DNA from 3 places in the Citrobacter sp. FDAARGOS_156 genome. Region 1 is predicted to be linked to each of the others. Evidence: predicted binding sites of a transcription regulator. Region 1 holds the regulator's gene; each other region holds the start of a gene.
The links. Region 1 encodes CRP, which controls carbon source genes, mostly activating them, when cyclic AMP is high. Its sites were predicted from a motif close to ATGTGANNNNNNTCACAT; they were not measured.

Region 1 (4,275 bases):
AACGGTCAACATTATGCCGAGGAAGCAGATTCACGAGTAACCCGTAGCCGCCGGCCGACTTTACTATAATTACAACCATTTCATGGAGTTGTTATGTCTGCCAAACATCCGGTGATTGCGGTAACAGGATCCAGCGGCGCGGGGACCACCACCACCAGCCTTGCGTTTCGTAAAATTTTCGCGCAGTTAAATCTGCGCGCCGCCGAGGTGGAAGGTGACAGTTTTCATCGCTATACCCGTCCGGAAATGGACATGGCGATTCGCAAAGCACGCGATGCCGGGCGGCATATCAGCTATTTCGGCCCCGAAGCTAACGACTTCGGTCTGCTGGAGCAAACCTTCATTGAATACGGCCAGACGGGCAAAGGTCAGTCGCGTAAATATCTGCACACCTACGATGAGGCCGTACCGTGGAATCAGGTTCCGGGGACATTTACGCCCTGGCAGCCGCTGCCTGAACCGACGGATGTCCTGTTCTATGAAGGACTGCACGGTGGCGTTGTCACCCCACAGCAAAACGTGGCCCGGCATGTCGATCTGCTGGTTGGCGTGGTGCCGATCGTAAACCTGGAGTGGATCCAGAAGCTGACCCGCGATACCAGCGAACGCGGGCATTCACGTGAAGCGGTAATGGACTCGGTGGTGCGCTCAATGGACGATTACATCAATTACATCACCCCACAGTTTTCCCGCACGCATATTAACTTCCAACGCGTACCGACCGTCGATACCTCTAATCCCTTTGCCGCCAGGAGCATTCCGTCACTGGATGAAAGCTTTGTCGTGATTCATTTTCGTAATCTGGAAGGCATCGATTATCCCTGGCTACTGGCCATGCTGCAGGGCTCATTCATTTCGCATATCAATACGTTGGTCGTGCCGGGCGGTAAGATGGGTCTGGCGATGGAATTGATTATGCTACCGCTGGTCCAGCGACTGATGGAAGGTAAAAAGATAGAGTGATATGTGGAAAGCGCCGGATGGCGCTTCGCTTATCCGGCCTACGACTCAACATCATCCTGTAGGCCGGATAAGGCAACGCCGCCATCCGGCATCAGCAATTACGCGGCAACGACTTCATAAGAATGGGTAATGTTCACCGCCTTTTCCAGCATCAGAGCTACGGAACAATACTTCTCCGCCGAGAGGTCAACTGCGCGAGACACAGACGCATCTTTCAGGTCGTTACCCGTTACAATGAAATGCAGGTTGATATGGGTGAACAGGCGCGGCGCTTCATCACGACGCTCGGAGGTCAGCTTCACTTCGCAGTTGGTCACATCCTGACGCCCCTTTTGCAGGATCGACACCACATCAATTGCGCTGCAACCGCCCGCAGCCATTAAGACCATTTCCATCGGGCTCGGCGCTTTATCACCAGAGTTACCGTCCATCAAAATTTGGTGGCCTGAGGCGGACTCACCGAGGAAGGTTAACCCCTCAACCCACTTTACACGCGCTTGCATATTTCGTAACTCCAATGTTTCAATTTTCCTGACAGATTACGCGTACATAACAATTCTCGCAATGGAAGGCGACCTGCGTCATGCTGAAGCGAGACACCAGGAGACACACGGCGAAAGCTATGCTAAAACAGTCAGGATGCTACAGTAATACATTGACGTACTGCATGTATGCAGAGGACATCACATTACAGGCCGTCGCACGTATTGACAGCCCCCTTCCCAGGTAGCGGGAAGCACATTTTTGCAAACCCAGAGACAGGTTGTTTTTTGGCTCTGGAGACAGCTTATAACAGAGGATAACCGCGCATGGTGCTTGGCAAACCGCAAACAGACCCGACTCTCGAATGGTTCTTGTCTCATTGCCATATTCATAAGTACCCATCGAAGAGCACGCTGATTCACCAGGGTGAAAAAGCGGAAACGTTGTATTACATCGTTAAAGGCTCAGTGGCAGTGCTGATCAAAGATGAAGAAGGGAAAGAAATGATCCTCTCTTATCTGAATCAGGGCGATTTTATTGGTGAATTAGGCCTCTTCGAAGAAGGCCAGGAACGTAGCGCCTGGGTACGTGCCAAAACCGCATGTGAAGTCGCTGAAATTTCCTACAAAAAATTTCGCCAATTAATCCAGGTCAACCCAGATATTCTGATGCGTCTGTCTTCTCAGATGGCTCGTCGTCTGCAGGTAACGTCTGAAAAAGTAGGCAACCTTGCCTTCCTCGACGTAACTGGTCGTATCGCCCAGACTCTGCTGAATCTGGCGAAACAGCCTGACGCAATGACTCACCCGGACGGCATGCAGATTAAAATTACCCGCCAGGAAATTGGCCAGATCGTTGGCTGTTCCCGTGAAACCGTTGGTCGTATCCTGAAAATGCTGGAAGATCAGAATCTGATCTCCGCGCATGGTAAGACCATCGTCGTCTACGGCACGCGTTAATCCCATCGACATGGCGTGTTACGTAGTAATGCGCCATTTTTGTTTGCTCCGATGTGGCGAAGACTGATTTATCACCCCGAGATCAACTACGCACTACGACAGACGCTGGTGCTATGTTTACCTGTGGCTGTCGGCCTTATCATTGGTCAGCTTCATCTGGGGCTCTTATTCTCCCTCGTCCCTGCCTGCTGCAATATTGCCGGTCTTGATACCCCGCATAAGCGCTTTTTCAAACGCTTAGTGATTGGCGCGTCTTTGTTTGCCGGATGCAGTCTGATCATGCAGTTACTGCTGGCAAAAGATATACCGCTGCCGCTGATCCTCACCGGCCTGACGCTGATTCTTGGTGTAACCGCAGAATTAGGCCCTCTGCATGCGCGACTACTACCTGCCTCGCTTATCGCGGCAATTTTCACGCTCAGCCTGGCCGGGAACATGCCCGTCTGGGAGCCGCTGCTAATCTACGCGCTGGGCACATTGTGGTACGGCCTGTTCAACTGGTTCTGGTTCTGGATGTGGCGCGAGCAGCCGCTGCGTGAATCGCTCAGTTTGTTGTACCGCGAATTAGCCGATTACTGTGAGGCCAAGTACAGCATGCTGACCCAGCATGCCGATCCCGAAAAAGCGCTTCCTCCCCTGCTGGTGCGCCAGCAAAAAGCGGTGGATTTAATTACCCAGTGCTATCAGCAAATGCATATGCTGTCGGCGCATCGCAACAACGATTATAAGCGCCTGCTACGTGCCTTTCAGGAGGCGCTCGATTTACAGGAACATATTTCCGTTAGCCTCCACCAGCCGGAAGAGGTGCAAAAGCTGGTCGAACGTAGCCACGCCGAACAAGTGATTCGCTGGAATGCGCGCACCGTCGCCGAACGCCTTCGCGTACTGGCCGATGATATTTTGTATCACCGTTTGCCGACGCGTTTTTCAATGGATAAACAAATTGGCACGCTGGAGAAAATCGCCAACCAACATCCGGACAATCCGGTGGGTCAATTTTGCTACTGGCACTTCAGCCGTATTGCCCGTGTGCTACGCACCCAGCGACCACTGTATGCCCGGGATTTAATGGCTGACAAGCAGCGTCGGCTGCCGCTGATCCCTGCCCTGAAAAGCTATCTGTCGTTGAAATCCCCGGCGCTGCGTAATGCCGGACGCATCAGCGTCATGTTGAGCATTGCCAGCCTGATGGGCAGCGCCTTACACCTGCCAAAACCCTACTGGATTTTGATGACAATCCTGTTCGTCACGCAAAATGGCTATGGGGCGACCCGGGTACGTATTTTACACCGTTCAGTAGGGACGCTAGTCGGCCTGGTGATCGCCGGCGTCACACTGCACTTTCATATTCAGGAAGGTTACACGCTGGCAGGCATGCTGCTGATAACCCTGGTGAGTTATCTGACCATCCGCAAAAACTACGGCTGGGCTACCGTCGGCTTTACGGTCACCGCGGTATATACCCTGCAACTGCTGACGCTGAACGGGGAACAGTTTATCGTGCCGCGGTTTATCGATACGGTCACTGGCTGCCTGATCGCCTTTGGCGGAATGCTCTGGCTGTGGCCGCAGTGGCAGAGCGGTTTGCTGCGTAAAAACGCCCACGATGCGTTAGAAGCCGATCAGGAGGCTATTCGCCTGATCCTGAGCAACGATCCCCAGGCCACACCGCTGGCGTATCAACGCATGCGGGTCAACCAGGCGCATAACACGCTGTTCAACTCACTTAACCAGGCGATGCAGGAGCCTAGGTTCAACTCGCACTATCTGGCGGACATGAAACTGTGGGTTACGCATAGCCAGTTCATCGTCGAACACATCAACGCAATGACTACGCTGGCAAGGGAACATACGATGCTGACGCCGGATT
Region 2 (4,275 bases), 2.0 Mb from region 1:
TCGTCGTTCCCGCATCCAGGATAATGGCGTCCCCGGCTTTCACCAGGCTTGCCGCCGCGCAGGCAATAGCCTGTTTTTCCATCAGGCTGCGCTGCATTTTTTCATGTGTGGTTGGTTGCGAAGGGATAAACCGGTTAAGCGTCACGCCGCCGTGAGTACGGCTGATAACACCTTCCTGATCGAGTTTAATCAGGTCGCGGCGAATGGTCGCCGGAGAGGCCTGAGTCACAGCGACAAGCTGTTCAACTGTCGCCAGATTATGCCCTTTCAGATAATCCATAATCTGTTCTAACCGATTATATCCCTTCATTTTAATCCCGCGTAATTTGCATTGCTAACTGGATGGACACGGCCATGCTCTCAGACTTGGCTTTACCTGTCCAGGCAATATCAAACGCCGTGCCATGGTCTGCAGAAGTGCGAATAAATGGCAATCCGGCGGTGATATTCACCCCATCATAGAATCCCAGCAATTTTAGCGGAATATGGCCCTGATCGTGATACATTGCCACCACCATGTCATACATACCTTCGTGGCACTGCATAAAGACAGTATCTGGTGGACATGGTCCCGTAACATTTAACCCTTTCGCTTGCATTGCCTGCACCGCGGGTCCGACAATCGTTATCTCTTCCTCGCCAAACAGGCCATTTTCGCCGGCATGGGGGTTGACGCCTGCGACCGCAATACGTGGATTATCAAACCCGACACGACGCAGGAAATCATCTGCGACCTGAATGACTGTTTTTACACGCTGTTCACTGAGCGTATCAAGGAATTTACGTAGTGCAATATGCGTGGTGACATGAATCACTTTAAGCTGTTCGGTATACAGCACCATCGCATAGTCTTTGCTGTTGGTCAGTTGCGCCAGCAGTTCGGTATGGCCGGGATAATGATGTCCCGCCATGTGCAGTGCTTCTTTATTCAGCGGCGCAGTGGCAATGGCCTTAACTTCACCACTTAGCGCCAGTGCTGTAGCGCGTTTAATACAGCGATAGGCCAAATCACCCGCCTGCGCTTGCACCACCCCCGGTTCAAGCGCCGCAGGATCGGCAAGGGGTTCGTCAATCACGTTGATAACACCGGGGGCGAATTGCGCCTGGGTTACGCTGTCGATAACCCGGAGTTCCGCTGGCGGCGTGACATTTAATGACTGGATACGACGCAGCGTTTGGGCACATCCCACAACCACAACCGGAGCGCCAGACAGCTCTCCCTCCACCAGCGATTTAATAATAATCTCAGGTCCAATACCTGCAGGGTCGCCCATAGTTACTGCAATAATGTTATTCACTCATGTTCTCCTCGATAAAATTTAAAACCTGACGCAACGTCGTTTCGTCACCGAATCCCCCTGCCTTTGTCATAACCGGGCGTTGCCAGTCGCCACCGACAAAATGACCGTACGGCACACACTGGGCCACACGGTCAGTAATACGAAATCCTGTTGCCTTAAGGGCGTCTGCAACCGCCATCGCCACATCACCGCCAGAGAGATACAGCGCGCCTGGCGATACCTCCTGCAAAACCTGCCGGATAAGCTGTCCAAGAAACTGGCAGATTTTTTCACCGAGCTGAGCGCGATTCATCCCCATACGCACGCACAGCTGCGGAATATGATGGCGTGCTTCACTGTCGGGACTTGTGTGAACAATGCAGTGCCTACCAGAGGAGAGGATCCTAACGATGCGCTGCGCGTACTCTGTCGAGCTACCGCTGAAGATATTTTCGATATCAATGAATACAGTCCCCACCTGCGGGTCCTGGTACACAGCGGCAATCTGCTGTTGAGCGATTTCACTCATTGAACCCACTACCGCCAGTAAACACTGTGAGGACGGTGTCCGGACATGGCGGGCCAGCGCGTCACAGATCCCGGCAGACCCCACCAGCAGCGGCAGCTCATCCTGCATCAGCGCATCAGTAACAATCACATCAAGGTCAGCGTCAGTCCGGGCATCCACAACCCAAATCTGCGGCGTCTCAACAGCAGGCTCGCGCAGGTGCTGCATGTAGTCATTCAGTGACATCGCCCGACACGCAATGGTGGTTTGTGCCTGTATCACCTCACAAATATCGGCACTCATCACCGGTGTTTTCGGATCGCTGGCAAATTCGGTCTGCGTTACCGGAATACCGTTAACGAGGCACTGCCCCTGCTCGGTGGTTCGCCCGACTGAGGGACAAGCCAGTGCCACGATGGCCCGCTTTTTACCTGTAATCCGCATTAACGCGTCCAGTTCGGCCCCCGGGTTTCCGCGCAATGTTGAATCTATTTTCTTCAGCCACTGCGTCTGAGGACCAGCCTGACTCGTCAGAGCCAGCTCACTTACTCTGGCGGCGGCCTGCTCTGCCTCCAGCGCACGACTATCCGTGTTGATGACCAGCACATCTACATCATCGGCACAGGGCAATGTGAAAGCGACATTTACCGTCATTCCCGTCAGCGCCAGACTCACCCCCGCATCATTTCCCCCCGTAAAGTCATCAGCAATGACAAGGATCTGGGGTCTTACAACATGTCTACTCATCCATGCTCCGGGTTGTTGTATGTTGATAATGATTATATTCAATCACATTTGATTAAATGTGAGCAAGCTCAAGTTATTCATCTCCGAGATAAATTATAAATTTAGCCCATGATGCAATCGTTCCTGAATCTCAGTGAGCGAATTCAATCACTCGAACAACAGGAGAATGCTGTGGCAACAATCAATAGCACCGTCATTAGCGGTTCGAATGCTATCCCCGCACTGGAGCCGTTACTGGCAGGTAAACGCCAGCTGTTACTGGTGACGGATAGCAATATTGTCGGACTGGGCGCGGTAACACAGATCCGCAACTTACTGACCAACGATGGACGTCATGTGGCTCTGATTGACAATGTGCCTGCAGAACCCGGGCATCACGATGTCAGCGCACTATTAAAAAACGTACAAGGTCTCAACGTAGAAATGGTGATCGGTATCGGCGGTGGTAGCGTACTGGATGTGGCGAAACTGCTCTCCGTCTTATGCCATCCTGAATCTCCAACGCTTGACGCCATGCTGGCGGGAGAAAAACCGCTGCAACGCGTTGCTTCTGTGCTGATCCCCGCCACAGCAGGTACGGGTTCTGAAGCGACTCCCAATGCGATTCTGGCGATCCCGGAACAAAACACCAAGGTCGGAATCATTTCTCCGGTGCTATTACCGGATTACGTGGCCCTGTTGCCAGAACTCACCACCAGCATGCCGGCGCATATTGCCTCGTCCACTGGCATCGACGCGCTATGTCATCTGATCGAATGCTTTACCGCTACCGTCGCCAATCCGGTAAGTGATAACGCTTCGCTCATTGGCCTGCGTAAGCTACTCAACCATATCGAAATCTCCGTCAATGAGCCGGAAAATCTGCTGGCCAAACTGGAGATGCTGTGGGCATCGTATTACGGCGGTGTGGCGATTAATCATGCTGGTACTCACCTGGTCCACGCGCTCTCTTACCCGCTCGGCGGTCGATACCATCTCCCACATGGCGTCGCTAACGCCATTCTGTTAGCACCCTGCATGAAAGTGATTCGCCCATTTGTGGTCGACAAGTTTGCCCTGGTGTGGGATCTGCTGCCTGACGCTGACTCAACACTCAGTGCCGAAGAAAAATCCCGCGCCCTGGTGGAGTACTTCGCCACACTCGTGAAACGACTGAACCTGCCCGATAACCTGGCAACGCTTGGTGTACCGTCTACTGATATTCCCGCACTGGCCGATGCCGCACTGAACGTAAAACGCCTGATGAATAATGCTCCCTGCGAGGTGAGTCATGAGGATATTCAGGCCATTTATCAAACTCTGTTTCCAGAACTGAATACCAAAGGAGTGAATCATGAGTAAGAAAATCTGTGGTGTACTGACGGCAATCGTTACCCCGTTCGACCACGACGGCGGGCTTAACCTTAAAGAACTGAGAAACCAGGTAAACCGCCAGTTAAATGCCGGAAACGGTATTTTCTGCGGCGGCACAAACGGTGAGTTTTTTGTGCTCAACGAGGAAGAAAAAATAGCAGTGACCCGCACCTGCGTTGAGGAAGTTGCTGGGCGGGCGAACGTAGTGGCGCATATTGGTGAAATCTCTACCCGTGAAACCATTCGTCTGGGCAAGCAAATAGAAAAACTGGGCGTCGATGCCGTATCGGTGATTACCCCGTATTTTGTTCCGCTCAAACAGCAGGAACTGATAGCTCACTATACCGCGATTGCCGACGCGCTATCGGTACCGGTATTTCTCTACAA
Region 3 (4,275 bases), 2.0 Mb from region 1:
GGTGACAAGCCAGGTCTCACTGAACAGCTACGCGCTTTGGTTATCCAGTGTAACGCTGATATTTATTGCACCCGTGTATGAAGAAATCATCTTCAGGGGCTGCCTGTTCAATGCCTTTCAGTACTGGTTCAATAATAAAACAGGATTGTCGTCAGTGGTGGTGTCGGCTATTTTCGCCGTGATGCATACACAGTATGTGGATCTGAGAACGTTATTGATGTTGTTTATTGTGTCCCAGGTTTTGATCCTGGCGAGGCTGAAAAGTAACGGTTTACTGATGCCGATTTTGCTACATATTTTGATGAACGGTACGGTAATTGCTCTGCAGATTAGCGCCCAGACGTTTATGTTATCGTGAGACGTTTATGATGCCCGGTTTTCGGGCATCATTGATTATGCGTGCAGACGGTGGTGCAATCGGGCACCAACCAATAGCGCCAGCACCAGCATCAGTGCGATAAACCCGCCCACGCCGTTCCAGCCATAGCTATGCCAGAAAACACCCCCTAGTGTACCGGCAATGCTTGAGCCCAGGTAATAGCTGAACAGGTACAGTGAAGAGGCCTGGCCTTTAGCGCGTTTGGCTCGCGGCCCGATCCAACTACTTGCCACGGAATGCGCCGCAAAAAAGCCGGCTGAAAAGAGCAACATACCGGCAAAAATCAGCCATAACGAGGTAAACAGAGTCATTATTAATCCGAACAACATCACGCCTGTCGAGAACAACATTACCGGGCCGCGCCCATAACGGGTGGTCATGGAACCGGCTTTTGGTGAGCTCCAGGTGCCGGTAAGATAAGCCACAGACAACAAACCGACGACAGCCTGGCTCAGCGCCCAGGGAGACAGCATCAGACGGTAGCCGATGTAGTTAAACAGTGTGACAAACGACCCCATCAGCAAGAACCCTTCTGCGAACAACAGTGGAAGTCCTCTGTCACGCCAGTGCAAACGGAAGTTGATAAATAACGTTTTAGGCCGTAACGATGTCGGTCTGAAGTGCCGTGATTCCGGTAAGATCTTCCAGAACATTAGCGCGGAGGCGAGGGCAAAGCAGCCAATAGCCGCCAGCGCGATTCGCCAGTTAAAAAAGTCAGTAAACACGCCGCTAATCAAACGACCACTCATACCACCAATCGAGTTTCCGCTGATGTATAAGCCCATTGAAAATGCAACAAAACTTGGGTGAATTTCCTCACTCAAATAGGTCATCCCCACGGCCGCCACGCCGCTCAGTGACAGTCCGATCAGCGCACGCATGATTAAAATACCGTGCCAACTGGTCATCATTGTTGAAAGGAGCGTACAACAAGAGGCGAGCAGCAGCGCGGTCACCATCACCGGCTTGCGGCCTATGGCGTCGGAAAGTGGGCCGGTAAACAGTAACCCTATTGCCAGCATCGCTGTTGAAATGGAGAGCGAAATACTACTGCTGGCAGGAGAGACACCAAACTCGTGCGAAAGCACAGGCAGTATGGGTTGTACGCAATAGAGGAGGGCAAAAGTCGCCAGTCCGGCGGAAAACAGCGCCAGCGTGACGCGCATAAATGGGGATGTTCCGCGTTTGATAAAACCATCCGGCGGGGTAACTATCTGTTCATCAACATCGCTTGTTGGCGCGGTATCGACAGTTGTTGTACGGCTCACTTGAAATCCTTGCTCATCCAATTACGTCTACAGGACCAGCCTTAAGAGTATGAAAATCACAATATTCTGTCTAATATATTAATAATCTCAAATAATATTTTAAAGATATGAATATCGAACTGCGTCATTTACGTTACTTTGTGGCAGTTGCGGAAGAGCTGCATTTTGGTCGTGCAGCGGCACGACTGAATATTTCGCAACCTCCGTTGAGTCAGCAGATCCAGATTCTTGAGCAGCAGGTGGGTGCACGGCTACTGGCGCGGACTAACCGCAGCGTGGCGCTTACCGCTGCCGGAAAACAGTTTCTGGCGGACAGTCGGCAAATCCTGGGTCTGGTAAATGAGGCTGCCGCCCGTGCTGAGCGATTACACCTGGGGGAGTCGGGAGAACTGCGCATCGGTTTTACGTCATCAGCCCCGTTTATTAAGGCCGTGTCCGATACGCTGTCTCTTTTTCGCCAATGCTATCCTGCGGTGCATATGCAAACCCGTGAAATGAATACGCGCGAGCAAATTGCCCCGCTCAACGAGGGAACACTGGATTTAGGGCTCCTGCGCAATACGCAACTACCGGACACGCTGGCGCGGGAGGTCATTTTGCATGAGCCGCTGATGGCGATGATCCCACGCGCACATCCTCTGGCGCAAAAGCCGGTGGTGACGCTGGCGGAGTTGGCAAACGAGCCGTTTGTCTTTTTTGATCCGCATGTTGGAACGGGGTTGTATGACGATATTCTCGGCCTGATGCGCCGTTATGATCTGAAACCAACCATCGCCCAGGAGGTCGGTGAGGCGATGACCATCATTGGACTGGTGGCCGCAGGGTTGGGGGTTTCCATTTTGCCCGCCTCTTTTAAACGGGTGCAATTGTATGAAATGTGTTGGATCCCTATTGCCGAAGACGATGCGGTCTCCGAAATGTGGTTGGTGTGGCCGAAGCATCATGAACAAAGCCACGCTGCGCAGCGTTTTCGCCAGCAGCTTTTAGCCGCAGTGCAGCGCGGTTAATTTAGTTTAAAAATGGTCGAAAATGTGCAGTAAATCACAAGGCTAAGCAAAAAGTTGACGGAAACCATTGAAGTGCTTCACCATAGTCTACAGATTATTTCGGAGCGCGAAAATAAAGGGAGTAAGTGGTGGTTGCTGATAGTCAGCCTGGGCATATCGATCAAATTAAGCAGACCAATGCGGGCGCGGTTTATCGTCTGATTGATCAGCTGGGACCGGTATCGCGTATTGATCTCTCTCGCCTGGCACAATTGGCGCCTGCCAGTATAACCAAAATTGTCCGAGAAATGCTGGAAGCGCATTTGGTGCAGGAGCTGGAAATAAAAGAAGCCGGTAACCGCGGACGTCCGGCGGTTGGGCTGGTTGTCGAAACAGAAGCCTGGCATTACCTTTCTATTCGTATTAGTCGTGGCGAGATTTTCCTGGCGCTGCGCGATCTGAGCAGCAAACTGGTGGTCGAGGATTGTCTTGAAATGGCGCTGGTCAGCGAGACATCGTTACTGGAACGGGTTGTTGCGCAAGTTGATCATTTTTTTATTCGTCACCAGCAAAAACTCGAACGCCTAACTTCCATCGCGATTACCTTACCCGGCATTATTGATACAGAGAACGGTATCGTACATCGTATGCCATTCTATGATGACGTCAAAGAGATGCCGCTCGGCGAAACGCTGGAGCGGCATACCGGCGTGCCGGTATACATTCAGCACGATATCAGCGCATGGACCATGGCCGAGGCGCTGTTTGGTGCATCACGCGGGGCGCGTGATGTTATTCAGGTAGTCATCGATCACAACGTGGGTGCAGGGGTGATCACTGATGGTCATTTACTGCATGCAGGCAGCAGCAGCCTGGTCGAAATAGGTCATACGCAGGTGGACCCTTACGGCAAACGGTGCTACTGCGGTAATCATGGGTGTCTGGAAACGATCGCCAGCGTCGACAGCGTGCTGGAACTGGCGCAGGTGCGACTGAAGCAGTCAATGAGCTCCTCTCTGCACGGACAACCGTTGACGGTAGACGCACTGTGTCAGGCGGCCATGCAGGGCGATTTATTGGCGAAAGATATTATTAACGGCGTTGGGACACATGTCGGTCGTATCCTGGCCATCATGGTGAATTTGTTCAACCCGCAAAAGATATTGATAGGATCTCCACTCAGTAAAGCTGCTGACATTTTGTTCCCGACGATTGCTGACAGCATTCGTCAACAGGCGCTTCCGGCCTACAGCCAGCACATTGTTGTCGAAAGTACGCAATTTTCTAATCAGGGGACGATGGCGGGGGCCGCTCTCGTTAAAGACGCGATGTATAACGGTTCTTTGTTGATTCGTCTATTACAGGGTTAACATTTTTTAACTGTTGTACGAAAAATTGCGCTATCTCAAGCTGGTTCTGGCCGTCATACTTTAGACTTTCTCCACTGTTTTATTTTCCTGACTTATATTTTCAGAGCATACGGTGGAGTTAGTGATGCTGAAGCGTTTCTTTATTACAGGTACAGACACTTCTGTTGGGAAGACCGTGGTTTCCCGCGCATTACTACAAGCGTTGGCGTCAGGGGGTAAACGTGTGGCGGGTTACAAACCCGTCGCCAAAGGCAGCAAAGAGACCCCGGAGG

Region 2: AL515_RS12635 (iron-containing alcohol dehydrogenase) is a predicted target of CRP. The motif match lies at 2,592-2,609, and genes of this name have one in related genera.
Region 3: mlc (sugar metabolism global transcriptional regulator Mlc) is a predicted target of CRP. The motif match lies at 2,677-2,694, and genes of this name have one in related genera.

The regions. Positions count from the first base shown of each region.
Region 1 is NZ_CP014030.2:4,572,799-4,577,073, forward strand. It holds gene AL515_RS22680 (YheU family protein) at 1-40, shown strand, start outside; gene AL515_RS22685 (phosphoribulokinase) at 94-963, shown strand; gene AL515_RS22690 (OsmC family protein) at 1,062-1,466, opposite strand; gene crp (cAMP-activated global transcriptional regulator CRP) at 1,773-2,405, shown strand; gene AL515_RS22700 (YccS/YhfK family putative transporter) at 2,457-4,275, shown strand, end outside.
Region 2 is NZ_CP014030.2:2,588,441-2,592,715, reverse strand. It holds gene AL515_RS12650 (DeoR/GlpR family DNA-binding transcription regulator) at 1-310, opposite strand, end outside; gene AL515_RS12645 (D-threonate 4-phosphate dehydrogenase) at 312-1,298, opposite strand; gene dtnK (D-threonate kinase) at 1,291-2,535, opposite strand; gene AL515_RS12635 (iron-containing alcohol dehydrogenase) at 2,707-3,876, shown strand; gene AL515_RS12630 (dihydrodipicolinate synthase family protein) at 3,869-4,275, shown strand, end outside.
Region 3 is NZ_CP014030.2:2,548,852-2,553,126, forward strand. It holds gene AL515_RS12430 (CPBP family intramembrane glutamic endopeptidase) at 1-358, shown strand, start outside; gene AL515_RS12435 (MFS transporter) at 394-1,647, opposite strand; gene AL515_RS12440 (LysR family transcriptional regulator) at 1,755-2,654, shown strand; gene mlc (sugar metabolism global transcriptional regulator Mlc) at 2,783-4,003, shown strand; gene bioD (dethiobiotin synthase) at 4,128-4,275, shown strand, end outside.